Regions from separate parts of the Pseudomonas sp. H3_A02 genome, predicted to be linked through region 2. Evidence: predicted binding sites of a transcription regulator. Region 2 holds the regulator's gene; each other region holds the start of a gene.

Region 1 (5,866 bases), 1.6 Mb from region 2:
ATGGATTCGGTGCTGCGAGCCGCGGTGATGTATGCCGCATTGATGGTGTTGTTCAAGATCGCCGGGCGACGTTCACTGGCAGAACTCACCACTTTTGATTTCGTGTTGTTGATGATCATCGGCGAAGCCACTCAACAGGCGCTGTTGGGGGATGATTTCTCGATGACCAACGCGCTGATGGTGATCGTGACACTGATTGCCATTGATGTCGGCTTCTCGTTGCTCAAACTGCGCTCCCAATGGGTGTCGCGGCTGATCGACGGTGGCCCGACCATCATCGTCGAGGACGGCCGAATCCTGCGCGGCCGGATGCGTCATGCGCGGTTGGTGGAGGCGGACATCATGGAAGCGGCGCGCTCGAGCCAGGGCATCGAGAGCCTGGAACAGATCAAGTTTGCGATCATCGAGCGCAATGGGAAGATTTCGGTGATTGCCAAGGAGTAACCCCGAGTGCTGGCGAACTTCATTGTGGCGAGGGGATTTATCCCCTCGCCACAAAAAACAGGCTCAGCCGCCTTGATCACAACATCGGCTTGCCCCCGGTAACCCCATAACGGGCCCCGGAAATGTAGCTGCCTTCATCCGAGGCCAACAGCACGTAGATCGGCGCCACCTCAACCGGCTGGCCAGGGCGGCCAAGGGGTGTCTGGGAACCGAAATTCTGCACTTCTTCCTCGGGCATGGTCGCCACGATCAGCGGCGTCCAGATCGGTCCCGGCGCCACGCTGTTCACGCGGATGCCCTTGGGCCCGAGCAGTTGCGCCAGGCCGCCGGTGAAGTTGGCGATGGCTCCCTTGGTGGTGGCATACGCCAGCAGCGTCGGCTTGGGCATATCGGAGTTGACCGAGCTGGTGTTGATGATCGAGCCGCCCGGTTTCATGTGCGGCACGGCGGCCTGGCAGATCCTGAACATCGCCGTGATATTGATATCGAAGGTACGCACCCATTCTTCGTCGGGAATCTCCTCGAGGCTTTCGTGAGTCATCTGGAACGCGGCGTTGTTGACCAGAACGTCGATATGCCCGAAGCGGGCGACAGTCTCATCGACGATTTTGCGGCACAGGCCTTTGTCCGCCAGGTCACCGGGCAACAGCAGGCATTGGCGTCCGGCCTGCTCGACCCAGCGCGCGGTTTCCTGGGCGTCTTCATGCTCGTCCAGGTAGGCAATCGCCACGTCCGCGCCTTCACGGGCGAAGGCAATGGCGACGGCGCGACCGATGCCGCTGTCGGCGCCGGTGATCAGGGCGACCTTGTTCGCCAGTCGTCCGGAGCCGGTGTAGCTCTGTTCGCCGCAATCCGGGTAAGGGTCCATGTTGCGCTGGGTGCCGGGCACCGGCTGGCTTTGTTTCGGGAAAGGTGGGAAAGGGTAGTCGACCATCGTCATTCTCCAGGCTGGATGTGGTTGTGATGGAGGGTGGACTTTGGGTTTTCCGGCAGAGTTCGGTCGGATTACCCTGCCAGTCGATGAGCGTCACGGCAGGTCGTTTCGTCGGTGAATCGTCGGCTGTGGCGAACATGGGGCGAGCCGGTATTCTCCAGCGTCATTACCGGTGTCGATAAGGAGCAGGACAATGTTCAGTCACATACAGATCGGCGCGCGCGACCTGCCGAAAATGGTCGCTTTTTATGACGCCGTCCTCGGCTGCCTGGGGCTGGAACGTATCGAGGGCGAAAACGATTCGGGCCCGCCGGGGGAGGGTTGGCGTCAGCCCGGCAAGTATTGGCCGCAGGTTTTTGTCCAGTTGCCTTTCAACGGGCTGCCCGCGACCTGGGGCAATGGCATGCAAGTAAGCTTCGCCGCCGACTCCCCACAAACCGTCCGCGCCGCCTGGGAGCAGGCGATGGCGATGGGCGGTACTGACGAAGGCCCACCCGGTCCGAGGCCGCAGTATTGCGAAGGTTATTTCGGGGCGTATTGCCGTGATCCGGAGGGGAACAAGCTGTGTTTTGTCTATGCGCCGGATATGCATGAATAACGCATAAACCCTTGTGGCAAGGGCACTTGTGTGGCGAGGGAGCTTGCTCCCGCTGGGCTGCGGAGCAGCCCTCAGATTTCACCAATACTGGGTGCTCTGCTAGTTAGGGGGCGCTCCGCGCCCCAGCGGGAGCAAGCTCCCTCGCCACAAGGGATTGCTTCGCCTGCTGGATCAGCCCCTGGCTTTCAGGCTGCGCTCCATCCGTGCGATGCCTTCCTCCAGCAATGCCCGCGGGCAGCCGAAGTTCAGGCGCACGAACTGCCCGGCATCGTCAGCAAAATCCAGCCCGGCGCTCAGCCCGACCTTGGCTTCTTTCAAGAAGAACCCTTGAGGGTCATCCAGCCCCAATCCGGAGCAATCCAACCAGGCCAGGTAAGTGCCTTGGGGCACAGTCATGGTGACGCCCGGCAGGCGAGTGTTCACCGCCTCTACCAGGTAATCGCGGTTGGCTTGCAGGTACGCCTTCAAGGCCTCGAGCCACGGACCTGCTTCGCTATAGGCCGCACGGGTCGCTTCCAGGCCCAGGGCATTGACGCTGTCGACCATGCCGGCCCGGGCACTGTTGACCCGCTCGCGCAGCTTGGCGTTCTGGATAATGGCGAACGATGTTTTCAGCCCAGCGATGTTGTAGGCCTTGCTGGCCGACATCAACGTGATGGTGCGCTCGGCAATCTCCGGGCTGAGGGAGGCGGTCGGAATGTGCACGCGGCCGTCGAAACACAGTTCGGCATGGATTTCATCGGAGATGATCCAGGCGTCCTGCGCCAGGCAAATGTCGGCCACGGCCTTGAGTTCTTCGCGCTCGAACACTTTGCCCAACGGGTTGTGGGGATTGCTCAGCAACAGCGCGCCGCCACCCTGCAACGCCTCGCGCAATGCCGCCAACGGCGTATGGAACTCACCGTTGACCGGGGTGAACGGCAACTCCACTTTATTCAACTGCCAATGATCGGGGGCGTGGCGCAGCGGCGGGTAGTTGGGCACCTGCACCACGACGTTCTGCTGGGGGGCCACCAAGGCGTGCAGCGCCATGTTGAAACCCGGCTCGACACCGGGCAGGAACACGATCTGCTGGGGCTCGACGCGCCACGCGTATTTGTCCCAAAGATCGGCGACGATGGCCGCACGCAGATTGTCCTGGGCGACGCTGTAGCCCAGCATCGGATGTTCGAGGCGCTTGTGCAGCGCGTCGATGACCACCGGCGGGGCGGGGAAGTCCATGTCGGCCACCCACATTGGCAACACATCGGCCGGGTAGCGGCTCCATTTGGTACTGCCGGTGCCGTGGCGCTCCAATACGGTGTCGAAATCGAAAGTCATGGGGGTTCCATCAGTCTGTCATGAGATGGCGAACATCATAAAGCAAAGACCGCCGAGAAAAGCTTAGTGGCGTAGTGCTACTAATTGATGATAATCAGTTAAAGTTCTCACTCGACACGCCGCTAAGCCGTTTACGCCATTTTGGTAACGGACCTACAAGTCTTTGAAAAGGACGACCCCCATGACTTCGCCCGTGCGCTTTCACGATCACCACCGTAAAGCCGACCGCATCATGCTGGGGCTGCTTTGGCTCACGCTGCTGTATTCCCTGAGCCTGGCATTCCTGCATTCGACGTTCACCCAGGCGCTACTGGTGGGGGCGACCACCTGCGTGGCGAGCACCGCGCTTTATCGCGTTTTGGCCGGCACCCGGGCCATGCGCTGTGTCATCGCGGTCGCGCTGATGGTCATGGCGGCACTGCACATCAACCAGACCCACGGCGTGATCGAATTCCACTTCGGGATCTTTGTGCTGCTGGCCGTGCTGACGTTTTACCGTGACTGGCTGCCGATTGTCGTCGCCGCCGCCACCATCGCGGTTCATCACCTGGGGTTTCACTGGCTTCAACACCAGGGTTATCCAGTGTTCGTCATGGGTAGCCACGGTGGCTGGTCGATGGTCTTTCTCCACGCGTTCTACGTGGTGGTGGAAAGCGTGATCCTGATTTACCTGGCGAACCAGAGCCTGGCCGACGCCACGGAAAACCAGGAGGTGCTCGACAAGGTGCTGGCGGCGGCCGCCCAACTGAGCAACGACACCGGCAGGCAGCACAGCGATGGCGTCAAGGTCTCTTCGAGTGAGCGTTTCGATCATTTCCTCCAGCAGGTCACTCAACTGGTGGACGGCGTGGTACGCGACACCCGCAACCTTTCGGACCTGGGCCAGGACCTGTCCCAGGTAGGCCAGACCCTGGAAACCGGTGCCCGTCACCAACTGGATGAAGTGGCACAGATGAGCGGTGCGATCGGCCATCTGGTCCAAGCCATGGAAAACATTGCCGGCCATGTCGACCAGACCCTGCAGCGTGCCGGCCAGGCCAACGAGCAGGTCACCCTCGGGCGCAGCACGGTTGACCAGACCCGAGAAGAGATTGTCGAGCTGGCAGGGCGTATCAACCTGACCAACGAAACCGTGCAGGTCTTGGCCGAGCAGGCACAGCAGATCGGTCAGGTGCTGGATGTGATCAACGGCATTGCCGAGCAGACCAACCTGCTGGCCCTTAACGCCGCCATTGAGGCGGCCCGGGCTGGCGAACAGGGCCGTGGGTTCGCGGTGGTGGCCGACGAGGTCCGCACCCTGTCACAAAAGACCTCGGCGTCTACCACCGAGATCCAGCAGATCATCGCCAAACTGCAGCAAGGCAGCCGCCAGGCCGCCGTCGCGATGCAAGACAGCCGCGACGGGGTGGAGCGCTGCGTGTCCGCCAGCCAACTGGCTTCGCAACTGTTGCACGCCGTCGTCGAAGACATTGCCGTGATCAACCATTTCAACGACCTGATCGCCAGCACCACCCAGGAACAATCCAAGGCATCGATGGGCATCAACCAGCGCCTGCAAAGCGTGCAGGCCGTGGCTGAGCGCAATGCGGACAACATTGGCATCCTGACTCGCAGCAGTCAGTGCTTGCCGCCGTTGGCGGAGCGCTTGGCGGTGTTGGGGCAGGCGTTTCACGGCAAGGGCGGGGCGGCCTGAGTCGAGCTCGGCTTTCACACTGGTTCTCGGGTCGAAAATCCAGCGCTCACCACAAATCCCTGTGGGAGCGAGCCTGCTCGCGATAGCGGTGGATGAGGCAACATTGATGTGAACCATGATCGCATCTCACCGCTCGGTCTGCTCGGCAGACCGAGCTTTTCCCGCACAAATGTATCTCTTTGTATCCAGCCCCCCTGTCGATACGGACTGTTTCTTTCAGGCCCGTCCGTGACATATCCGGGATACCTCACCGGCGTCAAATGAACCCATCGAGACCGCCCCCGCCGTCTCGGGTCATTCGACGTTGGAGACAGTGTCATGAGCCGCAACCCCCAGCATCGCCCAGCGTATGCCACGCCTAGCCCTTGGCGCGGTAGCGGCCAACGCGCGGGACGGCGTGCCATCGCCAGTGATTTGTCCCGGCAACGATCGCCAGGCCTGTCGGCCATTTACTCAAGGAGATTCATCATGCCCGCAGCTTCGTCCTCTTCCGCCTGGCAGCGTTGCCTGGCTTCATCCGCCATCGGCAGTGTGCTCGGTCTCGCACTGCTGGCTGGAAGCATTGGTGCATGGGCGGCCACTGCGGTGGTCGACAACCCATCCTCCAGTACGGTACCAGCTCAATCGGAGGCCATTCGTCCGTATCGCGTTCACGTTGATGAAGCGAAGTTGGCTGATCTGCGCAAACGCATTGTCGATGCGCGGTGGCCGGATAAAGAAACCGTCAGTGATGTGTCTCAAGGTGTGCAACTGGCCCAAGTGCAAGAGCTGGTGAAGTACTGGGGCAGCGGTTACGACTGGCGCAAAGCCGAGGCCAAGCTCAATGCCTTGCCCGAGTTTATCACCACCATCGATGGGGTCGACATTCAGTTCATTC
Region 2 (5,866 bases):
GGTGCGCAAGAAGCTCTCCCAGGACTTGGGCTTCCTGATGCCTACCGTGCATATCCGCGACAACCTCGACCTGGCGCCGAGCGCCTATCGCCTGACCTTGATGGGGGTGATCCTGGCCGAAGCCGAGATCTATCCCGACCGCGAATTGGCGATCAACCCCGGCCAGGTCTACGGCAGCCTCAGCGGCATCACCGCCAAGGATCCGGCTTTCGGCCTGGAAGCGGTGTGGATCGAAATCAGCCAGCGGGCCCAGGCCCAGTCCCTCGGTTATACCGTGGTGGACGCCAGTACCGTGGTGGCGACCCACTTGAACCAGATCCTGTACAAGCACTCCAGTGAGCTGATTGGCCACGAAGAAGTCCAGCAACTCCTGCAAGTACTGGCCAAAGGCTCGCCGAAGCTGGCCGAAGAGCTGGTGCCAGGCGTGGTTTCCTTGTCGCAGTTGCTCAAGGTGCTGCAGGCGCTGCTGGCCGAACAAGTGCCCGTGCGCGACATACGCAGTATCGCCGAGGCCATCGCCAACAACGCCGCCAAGAGTCAAGATACCGCCGCCTTGGTGGCTGCGGTTCGGGTCGGCGTGTCCCGCGCAATCGTCCAAAGCATTGTAGGCACTGAGTCTGAGCTGCCTGTGATCACCTTGGAGCCAAGGTTGGAACAGATATTGCTCAATAGTCTGCAGAAGGCAGGACAAGGCTCGGAAGAGGGTGTCCTGCTGGAGCCAAGCATGGCCGAGAAGCTGCAGCGTTCGCTGATCGAAGCAGCCCAGCGGCAAGAGATGCAAGGCCAACCGGTGATCCTGCTGGTGGCCGGTCCGATTCGCGCGATGCTCTCGCGATTCGGGCGCCTCGCGGTCCCGGGGCTGCATGTGCTGGCGTACCAGGAAATACCGGACAACAAGCAAGTGACCATCGTTGCGACAGTAGGGCCCAACGGCTGAGGTAGTGGTTTATGCAAGTGAAGCGTTTTTTCGCCGCCGACATGCGTCAGGCCATGAAACTGGTTCGTGACGAGCTGGGCGCTGAAGCAGCCATCATTGGCAACCGTCGTATCGCCGGCGGTGTCGAGCTGACGGCGGCCCTGGATTACAAACTGTCTGCGCTGGCCCCGCGGGTTCCGAACATGGAGCTCGAAGATGAGCTGCGCAAGACCCAATCGCGCATCGCCAGCGCCCAGGCCGAACTGAGCCTGCGCAGCAGCGAAGGCGAGGGTGCCGCGGGCACCAATCGTCAATTGTTCGCCGGTCAGCCGCTGACCGCCGGCCTGCCCTTGACCGCCGCCGAACCGCTAATGGAGCAGGCCCAGGCCGAACCGCGTCGTCCGGAACCGGCTCCCGCCGCGCCTGTCCGCGGGGTCGATCCGCGCGCCCTGGACTCAATGCGCTTTGAACTCAACAGCCTGCGCGAGCTGATGGAAGTCCAGCTCGGCTCCCTGGCCTGGAACCAGCTGCAAGGCAGCCGTCCGGCCCAGGCCAACCTGTGGCGTCGCCTGCAACGCATCGGCCTGTCCGGCCCGTTGTCCCGGGACCTGCTGGCGCTGATCAATGGTATCGAAGAACCGCGCCAGGCTTGGCGCATGTTGCTGGCGCACCTGGCGCGGATGATCTCCACGCCGGAAGTCGAGCCACTGGAAGAGGGCGGAGTGATTGCCATGGTCGGTCCTGCCGGCATGGGCAAGACCACCACCCTGGCCAAGCTCGCCGCCCGTTATGTACTCAAGTACGGCGCCCAGAGCATCGCCCTGGTGAGCATGGACAGTTTCCGCATCGGTGCCCAGGAACAACTCAAGACCCTGGGCCGGATCCTCAATGTGTCGGTGACCCATGTGGATCCGGGCCAATCCCTGGCCCAGGCGCTGGAGCCTTTGCTGCGCAAACGCGTTGTGCTGATCGATACCGCGGGCCTGCAAGCCAGCGATCCAGCCCTGCGCATGCAGCTCGAAAGCCTGGCCGGACGCGGTATCAAGTCAAAAAATTATCTCGTGTTGGCAACCACCAGCCAGAAACAGGTTCTAACCGCCGCATACCACAGCTACAAACGCTGCGGACTGGCCGGCTGCATCCTGACTAAGCTGGACGAAACGGCAAGCCTGGGCGAGGTGTTGAGCCTGGCGATCGGTCATGAACTGCCGGTGGCCTACCTGACCGATGGGCCGCGGATCCCGGATGATTTGCATCTGCCGCGCCGTCATCAACTGGTCAGTCGTGCCGTGAGTGTGCAAATGCAGGAAGAACCCAGCGAAGAAGCCATGGCTGACATGTTCGCTGACATCTACCACAGCCCGAGCAAGCAGGTCGGCTGAGGTAATCATGAATATTTTTTGTACCTACATCGATGGTCTGCCATGCATTGTTCCTTATGCGAACGCGCAGCCAGTAATGTGGCCTCCGTCTAAGAAGACAAGGTAAAGAACGAACATGGGCAGCATGCATCCCGTACAGGTGATCGCGGTGACCGGCGGCAAAGGTGGCGTCGGGAAGACTAACGTGTCAGTGAACTTGTCCCTGGCTCTTGCAGAGCTTGGCCGACGGGTCATGCTGCTGGACGCCGACCTGGGCCTGGCGAACGTCGACGTGCTGCTGGGGCTTACCCCCAAACGCACCCTGGCGGACGTGATCGAAGGCCGCTGCGAACTGCGCGACGTGCTGTTGCAGGGGCCAGGCGGGATTCGTATCGTGCCGGCTGCCTCCGGCACCCAGAGCATGGTTCACCTGACCCCAGCCCAACACGCGGGCCTGATCCAGGCTTTCAGCGACATCGGCGACAACCTCGATGTGCTGGTGATCGATACCGCGGCTGGCATTGGCGACTCGGTCGTCAGTTTCGTGCGCGCCGCCCAGGAAGTGCTGCTGGTGGTCTGCGACGAACCGACGTCCATCACCGACGCCTACGCCCTGATCAAACTGCTGAACCGCGACTATGGCATGAACCGCTTCCGCGTCCTGGCCAACATGGCCCAGAGCCCGCAGGAAGGACGCAACCTGTTCGCCAAGTTGACCAAGGTCACCGATCGCTTCCTGGACGTCGCCCTGCAATACGTCGGCGCGGTGCCTTACGACGAAAGCGTGCGCAAGGCCGTCCAGAAGCAACGTGCCGTCTATGAAGCCTTTCCACGTTCCAAATGCGCGCTGGCGTTCAAGGCGATCGCCCAGAAGGTCGATACCTGGCCATTGCCGGCCAATCCTCGCGGGCATCTGGAGTTTTTCGTCGAACGTCTTGTGCAACAAACAGCAGGGCCCGTGCTATGACAGCCAGCGGTTACAACCATCTCTACAAAAAATCGGCACGGGACGCCCAATACGAATTGATCGAGCGTTATGCGCCACTGGTCAAGCGTATCGCCTACCACTTGCTGGCGCGGTTGCCGGCCAGTGTCCAGGTCGAGGACTTGATCCAGGCCGGCATGATCGGCCTGCTTGAAGTGTCGAACAAATACGACGCCAGCAAAGGCGCCAGTTTCGAGACCTATGCCGGTATTCGCATTCGCGGGGCGATGCTCGATGAAGTCCGCAAGGGCGATTGGGCGCCGCGTTCGGTGCACCGCAATACCCGCATGGTCAGTGACGCGATTCGGGCAATTGAAGCGAAAACCGGGCGTGACGCTAAAGATCACGAAGTTGCTGCCGAACTCCAGTTAAGTCTCGATGATTATTACGGGATTTTGAACGATACCTTGGGCAGCCGCCTGTTCAGTTTCGACGACCTGCTGCAGGACGGCGAACACGAAGGGCTGCACGAGGATGGCGCGAGTGCTCACATGGAGCCATCGCGTGACCTGGAAGATGAACGTTTCCAGAGCGCGCTGGCGGATGCGATTGCCAATTTGCCGGAGCGTGAGCGACTGGTCTTGGCGCTGTACTACGACGAAGAGCTGAACCTCAAGGAAATCGGTGAGGTCCTGGGGGTCAGCGAATCGCGGGTCAGCCAGTTACACAGCCAGTGCGCGGCCCGTTTGCGGGGGCGTTTGGGGGAGTGGCGAGCGCGTTGACAGGCAGTGTGGGGACACTGCGACGAGGCTGGCCTGGCAGGTACTGCGCCAGTCTCCATCCGTTGTGCTCCGGACCGTTGTCGAGTGTTGTGCCGGATTGATTGAAATGGCGCGTCCAGGTGCTGGGCGCGTTTAAGACTGCTTGGAGGTCGAATTGGACAAGAACATGAAAATCCTCATCGTTGATGACTTCTCAACGATGCGGCGGATCATAAAAAACCTGTTGCGTGACCTTGGGTTCACCAACACGGTCGAGGCGGATGATGGCGTCACAGCCATTCCGGTCCTCAACAGCGGGAGCATCGACTTTCTGGTGACTGACTGGAACATGCCCGGCATGACCGGTATCGACTTGTTGCGCCATGTGCGCGCCGACGAAAAGCTCAAGCATCTTCCGGTGCTGATGGTCACTGCCGAAGCCAAGCGCGAGCAGATCATCGAAGCGGCCCAGGCCGGTGTAAACGGCTATGTGGTCAAACCCTTCACGGCCCAGGCGTTGAAAGAGAAGATCGAAAAAATCTTCGAACGCATCGGTTAACGGCGCCACGGGGGAGCTATGGACAACGAATCTTCAATGGGCGATTTCGAATCGACCCTGAAAAAACATGCCCGCGAACTGGTCGACAGCCTTGAAAAAGGTCGCTTTGGCGATGCGGTTCAAATGATCCATGAGCTCAACCAGACCCGTGACCGCGGTCTGTATCAGGAAGTGGGCAAGCTCACGCGTGAACTGCACAGCGCGATTGTCAATTTCCAGATCGACCCGCACATGCCGCAGGCCGAGGAAGTCTCGCAGATCACCGACGCCACCGAGCGCCTGGGGTATGTGGTCAAGCTGACCGAGGCCGCGGCGAACCGCACCATGGACCTGGTGGAAAGCGCAACGCCGCTGGTCAACGGCCTGAGTGAAGAAGCCCAGGCCTTGAGCACCGACTGGGGCCGGTTCATGCGTCGCGAAGTCGGTGCTGAAGAGTTTCGGGAGCTGGCCCGTCGGGTCGACGGTTTCCTGACGCGCAGCAGCACCGAGAACCGCGCCGTGGCAAGCAACCTCAACGACATTCTGCTGGCCCAGGACTATCAAGACCTGACCGGCCAGGTGATCAAGCGTGTGACCCAGTTGGTCACCGAAGTGGAAAGCAACCTGCTCAAACTGGTGTTGATGGCCAGCCAGGTCGACCGCTTTGCAGGCATCGAACACGACCGTGAAGCGATGCTTGCTGAAAAAGATCCACAAAAACATCTCTCTCAGGGTGAAGGTCCGCAAATTCATGCCGATAAAAGAGAAGACGTTATGTCCGGTCAGGACGATGTGGACGATTTGCTGTCCAGCCTTGGATTCTGAGTTTTAGCCCTGTTTTAGGAGCAGCCATTAATGAGCTTCGGCGCCGATGAAGAGATCCTTCAGGATTTCCTGGTTGAGGCCGGCGAGATTCTAGAGCAACTGTCCGAACAGCTGGTCGAGCTGGAAAGCCGACCTGATGATGCGGATCTGCTCAATGCAATTTTTCGCGGTTTCCACACTGTAAAAGGAGGCGCCGGCTTCCTCCAGCTCAACGAGCTGGTGGAGTGCTGCCACATTGCCGAAAACGTGTTCGATATCCTGCGCAAGGGTGAGCGCCGCGTGGATTCGGAACTGATGGACGTGGTGCTCGAAGCGCTGGATGCGGTCAACAGCATGTTCAGTGAAGTGCGTGAGCGCTCGCCGATCACGGCTGCCACCCCCGAGCTGCTTGCCGCGCTATCGCGCCTGGCCGAGCCGCAATCGGCTGACGAAGCGGCGCCGATTGTCGAGGCGGTGGTTGAAGAGCCGGTCGCCGAAGAATCGGGCGACATCACCGATAACGAATTCGAACAGCTGCTGGACTCCCTGAATACCGTCAAG
Region 3 (5,866 bases), 280 kb from region 2:
CACCCCTGGCCCATCATTGTTTACCAAGGTGGTTTGCAACAAGGCCGTGGTCTTGAGCGGTTGGTGCGTATCGCGGCCTCGGTGGACAACGCCTATTTCGTTTTCATCGGTGGTGGCAGGCTGACTGCGCCGCTGACCGCCCTGAGCCATGAGCTCGGGCTGACTGAACGTGTGTTTTTCATTCCTACGGTATCGCTGGCCGACCTACCCAGTTACACCGCATCCGCCGATATTGGCGTGCAACCCATTGAGAACACCTGCCTTAATCATTTCACTACCGACTCCAACAAGTTGTTTGAGTATTTGATTGCCGGCCTGCCTGTCGTCGCGACAGATCTGCCGGAAATTCGCCGTGTCGTGAGGGCACATGACATCGGTCTGCTCGTAAGAGAAAGCGATGACGAACAACTGGGCGAAGCGCTTAATTGCCTGGTCAAGGATTCGCAGTTGCGCATGAAATTCGCCGCCAACGCCCGCGCGGCAGCTTTGCAACTTAACTGGGAACAGCAAGAAACACGATTGGTCAACCTTTATAGCTGCGTACTCAAAGGCCGGTCTTATTACGATGGCGCTCGCCCATGACGAAGCGTGTTTTACTGTTGAGCTTTTATTACCCGCCCGATCTGGCGGCGGGGTCGTTCAGAGTCGAGGCCTTGGTAAAGGCATTACTCTCGCAAAACGACTGCAAGTTGCACATCGATCTGGTCACCACGCAACCCAATCGGTATCAGTCGTACTGCGTACCGACCGAAGGTGAATCCGAGTCGTCACGGCTATCGATCAAACGTATTGCCTTGCCTCCTCACAAGAATGGCATTGTTAACCAAGCCAAGGCCTTCCTTGTCTATGCATTGGGCGCTCGCAAGGCCGCCGTCGGGAAAGACTATGATGTGGTGGTGGCATCTTCCTCGCGTTTGATGACTGCCGCCTTGGGCGCATTGATTTCTTTCAAGAGCAGAACGCCTCTTTATCTGGATATACGGGACATCTTCGTCGACACCTTGCCCGAATTGTTCCCCGGGGCAGCCGGCAGAACCATGGCGTATTTTTTCTCTTGGATAGAGCGCCTTACCATTCACCAGGCGACTCAGGTCAACCTGATTTCGCAGGGGTTCTTGGATTATTTCAACGAGCGATACCCGGCCAGGACTTTTACCACCCACACAAACGGTGTCGACGAACTTTTCCTGCAACCGCTGGTTAACGTGACGCCGTTAAGCTCGGAAGAGACCGAACTTAAGATCGTGTATGCGGGAAATATCGGCGCTGGCCAAGGTTTGGAATGTATCGTTCCAGCGATGGCAGAACAGCTTCAGGGGATCGCCCATTTCGAAATCATTGGTGATGGCAGTACTGCCAGTAAGCTTCGTCATGCCTTGGAAAGAAAAAACATTTCCAACGTCAAGCTCATTGCTCCGACCAAACGGTCGGATCTGCTTGAGTATTACCAGAAAGCAGACATCCTGTTTTTGCATCTGAATACATTCAAATCGTTTCGACGAGTTTTGCCTTCCAAGCTTTTCGAGTATGCGGCCACCGGCAAACCTATCCTGGCGGGTCTGGCGGGCTACGCGAAACAGTTCACCAAATCCAGAATTTCCAATGCCATGGTTTTTGAACCCGGCGATATCGAAGGCGCGATCACCGCACTGAATCGTTTGGACTTGGCGCCTGTAAGGAGGACTGCCTTCGTCGAGGATTTCTCCCGGGCTTCGATTCAACAGCGCATGGCGTCAGATGTGCTGCGTACGCCTGAACTGAGCGACGAACGGGCAACGTGGCTTCTGCGCCTGACGCGCTGGGCCTATCTCCAGATCGATTGGATAGGAGCGACCAGCCGATATCCCGTAGCTGCCGAGGTTTTGTCGGCGTCCTTACTAGGTTGAGATAGGTTTTGCCGTTGTACCGGCATGCTGCTCGACAAGCGACTAGGATCCTTGTTGGAAGAGAAGTTCTTCAACAATTACCCAAGCCTGCCGACAACCTTTCAAAGCCTTGCGGATCTACACACCATGCGTAACAACCAACCCGTCACACAGCGCGAAAGGACCTTCCCGGCCCAGCAACGATTGATTTCCACCACCGACGCCAAGGGTGTCATCACCTACTGCAACGATGCATTCGTTGAGGTCAGCGGGTATTCGAAGGAAGAATTGATCCGTGCGCCGCACAACCTCGTGCGCCACCCTGATGTCCCATCCGCCGTGTTCGCGCACATGTGGGGCACGCTGAAACAAGGCTTGCCATGGATGGGCATCGTCAAGAATCGCTGCAAGAGCGGTGACCATTACTGGGTCAACGCCTATGTCACACCCGTGTTCGAGGGCAATCAGGTGGTCGGCTACGAATCGGTGCGGGTCAAGCCCTCCGCCGAGCAGATCGCCCGTGCCGAAGCCCTGTATCAACGCATCAACCAGGGCAAGTCCGCGGTTCCGGGCAGTGACAAATGGGTGCCGATCCTGCAGGACTGGCTACCGTTCATCCTGGTCAGCCAACTGGGCTTCGTCGTCGGCGCGTTTCTGAATTCATCCTGGGGCTTTGCCCTGGCCGCCCTGTTGTCCGTGCCCTTGGGGCTGATGGGCCTGCAATGGCAGCAACGCGGGATCAAGCGTCTGCTGCGCCTGGCCGAGCAAACCACCTCCGACCCGCTGATCGCCCGGATGTACACCGACAGCCGTGGCGTCCAGGCACGCCTGGAGATGTCGATCCTCAGCCAGCAAGCGCGCCTGAAAACCTGCCTGACGCGCCTGCAGGACACCGCCGAGCACCTGAACGACCAGGCTCGCCAGTCCAACACCTTGGCCCATGACAGCTCCAGCGGCTTGGAGCGGCAACGGGTGGAAACCGAACAGGTCGCCACGGCCGTCAACCAGATGGCGGCAACCACCCAGGAAGTCGCCAGCCACGTGCAGCGCACTGCCGATGCCACCCAGGAAGCCAATCGCCTGACCAGTCGCGGCCGCGACATCGCCGGGGAAACCCGCGAAGCCATCGAGCGACTGTCGGTGGTGGTCGGTGAGACCGGTCAAACCGTGACCCAGCTGGCCCAGGACAGCGACGAGATCGGTGGTGTAGTCGACGTGATCAAAGGTATCGCCGACCAGACCAACCTGTTGGCCCTCAACGCCGCCATCGAAGCGGCCCGTGCCGGTGAAATGGGTCGTGGCTTTGCCGTGGTGGCCGACGAAGTGCGGCAACTGGCACAACGCACCAGCGAATCCACTGGGCAGATCCACGCCCTGATCGCCAAGCTCCAGCAAACCGCTACCAATGCCGTGCAAACCATGGAAGCCGGCCACCGCCAGGCCGAAGAAGGCGTGGCGCGGGTCATGGAAGCGGATCAGGCACTGGTGGGCATCAGCGAAGCGGTGGCCCACATCACCGACATGACCACCCAGATCGCCGCCGCCACCGAGGAACAAAGCTCAGTGGCCGAGGAGATTAGCCGCAACATCAGCAACATCTCGGACCTGGCCGACCAGACCTCGGGGCAAGCTCACAGCTCGGCGTTGCTGAGCGAAGAACTGACCCGAACGGCCAATACGCAGTATTCGTTGGTGGAGCGGTTCAACCGCTGACTTCAGTCGGAAAACTAAAACCCGGACAGCGAACGCTTCCGGGTTTTTTATTGCCTGACAGGCCGCTATCGCGAGCAAGCTCGCTCCCACATGGGATGGTCAACGCCGCAAATCCAGTGTGGGAGCGAGCTTGCTCGCGATGAGGCCATGACAGGCACCATCAATCTTGAGACAGGAACCCGGACACCCCCTGCGCCGCCGCCTCCAGATGCTGCTCATGACTGAACCCCGAAGCCTTCAACGGCTTGAGGTCATGATCCCCCGCCACCAACCACAACACCTCGATGCTCGGAGACAAACTGTAGCCCTGCACCGCTTCCCGATTGCCCAACGCATCGCGCTCGCCCTGGACGATCAAGGTTCGGGTCTTCAATGCAGCCAAGTGCTCGACCCGGGGCTTCTCCGGCTTGCCCACCGCATAGAAGGGATAGCCCAGGCACACCAGCGCATCGACGCCCAACTCATCGGCCAGCAAACTCGCCATGCGTCCGCCCATGGACTTGCCGCCAATGGCCAGCCGCCCAGCGACATAAGGCCGCACCGTGGCGTACACCTCACGCCAGCATTCCAGCAGCTTAGGTGCCGGGTTGGGCGGGCGTTTCCCCCCATCCAGACGCCGCTGGGCCATGTAAGGAAACTCGAAACGCAATACGTTGACGCCCCGTGCAGCAAGGCGCGTGGCTATTTCCTCCATGAAACCGCTGTCCATCGGCGCACCGGCACCATGGGCCAGAATCAAGGTCGCAGGCGTGGCGCCCGCGCCCGGCTGCGCGGCCGTCCACAGCCAGCCGTGTTGCGCGACGCACCGCGCCCATTGATCCCCGTCAATACTGGCCTTGTGCTGTTTGTCCATGCTTGCCTCGCTTTTAGTCTGCCTATAACTCCAGGCGAAGAACGCCGCACTGCCTTGCGCAGGCGCTCACTTCGGCTGAACCGTGGATGGGGAACCATGAACACTTCTATCAGTACCGCCTACAACTACAAGGTGGTCCGCCAATTCGCCATTATGACGGTGGTGTGGGGCATCGTCGGCATGGGGCTCGGGGTTTTTCTCGCCGCCCAATTGGTCTGGCCACAACTCAACTTCGATTTGCCCTGGACCAGCTTCGGCCGCCTGCGCCCGCTGCACACCAACGCAGTGATCTTCGCTTTCGGCGGCTGCGCCCTGTTCGCCAGTTCGTTCTACTCGGTGCAACGCACCTGCCAGACCCAGCTGTTTGCGCCGAAAATCGCCGCGTTCTGCTTCTGGGGCTGGCAACTGGTGATCCTGCTGGCGGCCATCAGCCTGCCCCTGGGCTACACCAGTTCCAAGGAATACGCCGAACTGGAATGGCCGATCGACATCCTGATCACCATCGTCTGGGTGGCCTACGCCATCGTGTTCTTCGGCACCGTGGCCAAGCGCAACACCAAGCACATCTACGTCGGTAACTGGTTCTTCGGCGGGTTCATCCTGACCGTGGCGATCCTGCACATCGTCAACAACCTGGAACTGCCGGTGAGTTTCACCAAATCCTACTCGGTGTACGCCGGGGCCACGGATGCGATGGTGCAATGGTGGTACGGGCACAACGCCGTAGGCTTTTTCCTCACCGCAGGCTTCCTGGGGATGATGTACTACTTCGTGCCGAAACAGGCCGAACGTCCGGTGTATTCCTATCGCCTGTCCATCGTCCACTTCTGGGCACTGATCACCCTGTACATCTGGGCCGGCCCGCACCACCTGCACTACACCGCGCTGCCGGACTGGGCGCAGTCCCTGGGCATGGTGATGTCGCTGATCCTGCTGGCACCCAGCTGGGGCGGCATGATCAACGGCATGATGACCCTGTCGGGGGCCTGGCATAAGTTGCGCAGCGACCCGATCCTGCGCTTTTTGGTGGTGTCCCTGGCGTTCTACGGCATGTCGACCTTCGAAGGTCCGATGATGGCGATCAAGACCGTCAACGCCCTCTCCCACTACACCGACTGGACCATCGGCCACGTGCATGCCGGCGCGCTCGGCTGGGTGGCGATGATTTCCATAGGGGCGCTGTACCACATGATCCCGAAAGTCTTCGGTCGGCCACAGATGCACAGCATCGGCCTGATCAACGCGCATTTCTGGCTCGCGACCATCGGCACGGTGCTGTACATCGCCTCGATGTGGGTCAACGGTATCGCCCAGGGCCTGATGTGGCGTGCGGTGAACGAGGACGGCACGCTTACCTACTCCTTCGTCGAAACCCTGGTGGCCAGCCACCCAGGCTTCGTCGTGCGGTTGGCGGGCGGGTCGATCTTCCTTCTCG

Evidence for each region. The regulator FliA, encoded in region 2, starts transcription of late flagellar genes. The targets are predictions, from matches to a motif close to CTAAAGTTTNNNNNNNNNNNGCCGNTAA.
Region 1: AB4N80_RS19190 (methyl-accepting chemotaxis protein) is a predicted target of FliA. The motif match lies at 3,395-3,422, and genes of this name have one in related genera.
Region 3: AB4N80_RS25000 (methyl-accepting chemotaxis protein) is a predicted target of FliA. The motif match lies at 1,956-1,983, and genes of this name have one in related genera.

The regions. Positions count from the first base shown of each region.
Region 1 covers NZ_CP162807.1:4,355,005-4,360,870, forward strand. The annotation lists gene AB4N80_RS19170 (DUF421 domain-containing protein) at 1-444, shown strand; gene AB4N80_RS19175 (SDR family oxidoreductase) at 521-1,378, opposite strand; gene AB4N80_RS19180 (VOC family protein) at 1,572-1,976, shown strand; gene AB4N80_RS19185 (MalY/PatB family protein) at 2,148-3,296, opposite strand; gene AB4N80_RS19190 (methyl-accepting chemotaxis protein) at 3,478-4,989, shown strand; gene AB4N80_RS19195 (epoxide hydrolase family protein) at 5,458-5,866, shown strand, end outside.
Region 2 covers NZ_CP162807.1:5,970,201-5,976,066, reverse strand. The annotation lists gene flhA (flagellar biosynthesis protein FlhA) at 1-937, shown strand, start outside; gene flhF (flagellar biosynthesis protein FlhF) at 949-2,298, shown strand; gene fleN (flagellar synthesis regulator FleN) at 2,414-3,244, shown strand; gene fliA (RNA polymerase sigma factor FliA) at 3,241-3,984, shown strand; gene AB4N80_RS26200 (chemotaxis response regulator CheY) at 4,151-4,522, shown strand; gene AB4N80_RS26195 (protein phosphatase CheZ) at 4,541-5,326, shown strand; gene AB4N80_RS26190 (chemotaxis protein CheA) at 5,357-5,866, shown strand, end outside.
Region 3 covers NZ_CP162807.1:5,689,666-5,695,531, forward strand. The annotation lists gene AB4N80_RS24990 (glycosyltransferase family 4 protein) at 1-582, shown strand, start outside; gene AB4N80_RS24995 (glycosyltransferase family 4 protein) at 579-1,886, shown strand; gene AB4N80_RS25000 (methyl-accepting chemotaxis protein) at 2,013-3,578, shown strand; gene AB4N80_RS25005 (alpha/beta family hydrolase) at 3,739-4,431, opposite strand; gene ccoN (cytochrome-c oxidase, cbb3-type subunit I) at 4,528-5,866, shown strand, end outside.